2 regions of the Cycloclasticus sp. P1 genome follow, and region 2 is predicted to be linked to the other one. Evidence: predicted binding sites of a transcription regulator. Region 2 holds the regulator's gene; the other holds the start of a gene.
The links. The regulator PhoB, encoded in region 2, activates phosphate uptake and scavenging genes when phosphate is short. The targets are predictions, from matches to a motif close to GNNTGTCATAAAACTGTCANAT.
Positions count from the first base shown of each region.

Region 1: ppk1 (polyphosphate kinase 1) is a predicted target of PhoB. The motif match lies at 1,188-1,209, and genes of this name have one in related genera.

Region 1 is NC_018697.1:1,689,827-1,692,251, reverse strand. It holds gene ppk1 (polyphosphate kinase 1) at 1-1,142, opposite strand, end outside; gene Q91_RS08110 (SdiA-regulated domain-containing protein) at 1,364-2,323, shown strand.
Region 2 is NC_018697.1:318,933-321,357, reverse strand. It holds gene phoR (phosphate regulon sensor histidine kinase PhoR) at 1-1,017, opposite strand, end outside; gene phoB (phosphate regulon transcriptional regulator PhoB) at 1,014-1,709, opposite strand; gene Q91_RS01545 (GGDEF domain-containing protein) at 1,948-2,425, shown strand, end outside.

The DNA.
Region 1 (2,425 bases), 990 kb from region 2:
CTACTGTTGTTGGCTACACGGTAGAGGCAGATTTTTATTTCAAATACATTTGGATCAAAAGCTGCCTGACGTATCAATTCGGTAAAGTGATCAAACTTATGATAAGGGTAACAAAGCAAAATGTCTTGCTGCTTTATTGCATCAAAAGGGCAGGCATGACGGGAAAATTGCCTAGAAACCAAAGGTGTTAACGGAGGGTTTTCAAGGTGTTTACGCCCCACATTAGGGAAGTCAATAAAGTCTCGGAAATTATGATAACGGCCACCTGGCACCACACTATCATGACGTGTAATGCCAAGTTTAGATTTCAGCATGTCGATAGCATGATCGGGCATGGCTCGTTCGTACACAAATCGCACAGGCTTAGCATGTAGGCGCTGCTTTAAACCGATAGATAATTTTTCTAAAACCGATAAATCAATATCATCGGTTAGACCGAAATCAGCATCTCCCGTTACCTTCATAGCGTAAACATTGCAGACCTTGTAATTAAAATAGGCGGCAAAAATATTGTTTATGCAATAGCGAATAATATTGTCGGACATAATAATATCTCGTCGTCGTTTACCTTTTTCACGTGGTAATTCAATAAAACGAGGAGAGTCTGTGGTTGGTATCGCAATGGCTGCATACTGTATGTTTTTACCACCCAGCATTTCACAAATTAAATAGCTGAGGTCATCTTTTAATAAGGCCGCTAAATTAGTATTTTTATTGATAATAATAGGCTCAATAAAACCTTGTAGATGATTGGTAAAGTATTTTTGTAGCCAGTTTCCTTGCTCGGGGCTCAGTTGATCTTCATTAATTAAGAAAATGTTTTTATGCGCGAGCCCTTTCAATACCTCATGGTAAGTGACATCAAATTCTTCTTGTAGCTTTAAGACCTTTTTTTGTATATCACGTAACAAGTTTTTGGTCGGTGTTTGTTCATCAAGGTCTTTCTCAATAAGAACCCGACGCTTAACATTGGCAACGCGCACCCTAAAAAACTCATCTAGGTTGTTTGAAAAAATGCCTAAAAACCGGACTCTTTCTATAATAGGTGTGGATTTATCAGCTGCTTCTTGTAGCACGCGCTCGTTAAAGGACAGCCAGCTGAGTTCTTTCGCAATATATTTCGCCTCTAATTTTTTGATCACCTCACCCACCTAAGCTGTTTACTAAAACTTTATTATGTAGAGGCAAGATGACAGGTTCGTGACAGTATCTAATCCTTTGATTTTATGGGGCGAAATTTTCCTGTTACACGGAAAGGGCTGGGATGGGTATTTGTGCCTTGCGCCTGCATATTGTCATCGTTCTGACACTTCGTTGTCATCATCATTGGTTACATTCACTGCAAATTCTAAGGATGAATGCCATGCTGAATACCACACGAATATCTCGTTTAGATTATTGCTTCAAAATTGTTTTGGAGCAGTCTCGTATTGGTGATTTAAAAGTTTGTAATAAGCAAAACCTGATCTATCTCTTGTTAATGTTAGTCATTTCATTCGGCCTCTTCAGCGGTGAAGAAACCCCCATAGTTGCTGGACAGCAAATTGGCTTAAGTGGCTATGAAATTCACGCAACGCCCAAGATGATAGCGGGTGTTAAAGATAATGCATCTGGCCTAACCTATAACAGCAATACCAATACATTATTTGCTGTTGTTAATAACCCAGAAACGCTACTGGAGCTGACAAAAGACGGTGAGCTAATTCGTCGTATTGATTTAATTGGCTTCGAAGACACAGAAGGGGTGATGTATCTCGGCGGCGAACGATATGCCGTGGTTGAAGAGCGAAAAAGAACCTTGGTAATGTTCGATATTAATGCGCAAACAAAGGTTGTTAATAGGGCGGGCTTAAAGAGCCTTCAGTTGGCCATAACATCAGGTAAAAACAAAGGATTTGAAGGGTTAACTTATAACCAAGACAGTGGGGATTTATTTATCATTAACGAGAAAACACCTCGTCAACTGATAAAGCTGTCGGGTTTTGTTGAATCATCTGATATTGCTATTTCAACGCCGTTTTCTTTAGAAAAAACCTCTTTTGGCGGTGAGGATTACTCAGGGGTGCATTATGACGATCAAACAGGCCACCTAATACTCTTAAGTGACGAATCTCGTCAAATGGTTGAAGTCAATAAAGAAGGGATTGAAATCAGCCGATTGGACTTGAGTAGAGGGAATGCTGGTTTGCACGATGATGTACCGCAGGCTGAAGGTATAACAATGGACAAAGACGGTGATATTTATGTCATCAGCGAGCCGAATTTTTTTTATCGTCTCAAGAGTAAAAATCGCCTGTTAAAAGTCGCGTCAAAAAATGACTAATTGAGTTAAATCAAACTGGCTACCCCATCTATACCATGGCTTCGGTATTTAACTGGGCAAGGTTTACCGGCAACGGTTATGTGCTGGTTAGCCTTGGTGTTC
Region 2 (2,425 bases):
ATCAGAGTAATTGATGGCATTACCAACCAAGTTTCTCAACACGGTTAATAAGGAACCTTTACTGCCCTTTAAATTAAGACTCGATGGAACATCAAACACCAATGATTGCTGATGCTCATTTGCCGCTGACTTAAATTCGGACTTAATTTGTTCACATACACTGCGCACATTAACCAAGCTATTGGCTGCCTCGACTTTACCCTCTTCTAGCCGACTTAGCGCTAATAGCTCTTCGATCATGGTTTGCATTTTAATCACTTGCTGATCAACTTTACGTAGCGAAGCACCCACTTGCACATTATCCTCAGCGGTTGAAGCCAACAACATTTCCACATAGCCTTTCATGACCGTTAGCGGCGTTCTTAACTCATGCGATGCATTCGACACAAAGTCTTTTCGCACTTGATTCGTGCGCTCAACCTTAGTGACATCTCGTATCAACAATAAACGTTCATCGTCACCATATGGCAATACCCTTATTTCAATCTTTTCTGCCGACCAGCTGGTGTCTATTACAGGCGCCTCGATCACAATGGCGTCATCGCTCTTGAGATTTTTAAGAAAGTGCGTAAACCGAGGATGCCTTACTAAATGATTAATCAGTTGCCCGGTATCTTCTTTTTTTAAAATAAGTAGCTGGGAGGCTTGCTTATTGAACCACTTAATCTCATTAGACAATGAAAGAATAACCACACCATCTGGAAAAACAGAAATTAACTTTTTAAACCGTTCCAGTTGGTATTTAACACTGTCTTTTTGTGCCAGCCCCTGCATCTTAGATTGATAGATGTCTTCCGAAATTTGACCAAACAAGCCATCTTCAAACGGCAGGTCATGATCACCAGACTTCTTAGACCACCTATATAAACGTTGTAACCGACGATATTGAAAGACAATGTAAGCCAATAAAAAAAGTGCCAACACCTCGACGGGGTAACCGACTAACACACCCAAAACACCGACTGTTAAAAACCACAACAGAAAGGTGTTTCGCTCATAGTTATGATTTATATTCACGCGTTTAAATTCACCAATTTATAACCAAACCCTCTTACCGTTTGAACCAAGTCTGCACAACCCTGAGCATCTAATATCCGTCTTAAACGCCTAATGTGTACATCAACGGTACGATCTTCTACGTAGACATTATCGCCCCATACATTATCAAGCAGCTGATTGCGAGAGAACACTTTATTGGGGTTTGTAGCAAAGAAAGACAGCAATTTATACTCTGTCGGGCTCATCATCAGGTCCACCTTATTGATAGTGACTCGATGACTCGATGGGTCAATAAACAATGGGCCAATTGATATCACCCCTGTTTCATTTTCTGTACTGCTTCGTCGTAAGACCGCTTTCATTCTGGCAATCAGCTCTTGCACAGAAAAAGGCTTGGTTACATAATCGTCTGCGCCTGTTTCCAAGCCCGATACTTTATCTTCTTCCGCGCTGCGTGCCGTCAACAGGATAATCGGGATACGTTTGTTTTCTTCTTGATTCTTTAAAAACTTGATCCAATCTGGCCCACTAATTCCGGGTAACATCCAATCTAACAAGATAATATCGGGCGTCGTATCTCGCAAAGACTCTTGCGCTCTCATTACATCTTTACACCACGTTACTTCAATATTATTCGTTTGAAGAGAAAGTTGTAGCATTTCGCCAATATCCTCATCGTCTTCAACCATCAATACATTCATTGTTTCCATAAAAAAGCCATTTAAGTAAGTGTTTACAGAATACCTAATATTTATGACAACACGGTGACAATTTACAAACTACTTCTAACTTGGTTCAGAAAAAGCCCTGTCTCTAATTATTAAAAATAACAGTAACGCACTGAACCACCTTAAGGCGCCTGCGGTTTCTCAACCAGTAAACTTTTTATAATGTCCTTTTATATGAACGTCATATAACTGTCATATTATTGATTGATACTCCCCACCTATGACACATGATGAAAAACTACACTATCAATCGCTTTTAGATATATTAGCAACAGACTCACTGACTCCGCTCTTTCAGCCAATCATTTCGATGAAAGACAATAAAATTTATGGTTACGAAGGCTTAATTCGTGGTCCCTCTAATGGTCCGTTACACTCCCCCATCAACCTTTTTAACGCTGCGGCTAAATATGATCGGCTTGCCGAATTAGATTTACTTTGTCGAAAAGTAAGCATTCAACGGTTTGGCGAACTTAATTTAAATGCCCGATTATTTATTAACACCATTCCTGAAATTCTCTTACAAAAAGATTATCAGCATGGCCACACATTAAAGTATATAAAAGACTCTAATTTAGATGCTAGCCAAGTGGTTATTGAACTGACTGAGCAATACCCTATTGAAGATTATGACCTAATGGCAAGTGCAACCAAATACTATCAAGACATGGGGTTTTCCATCGCCATCGACGATTTAG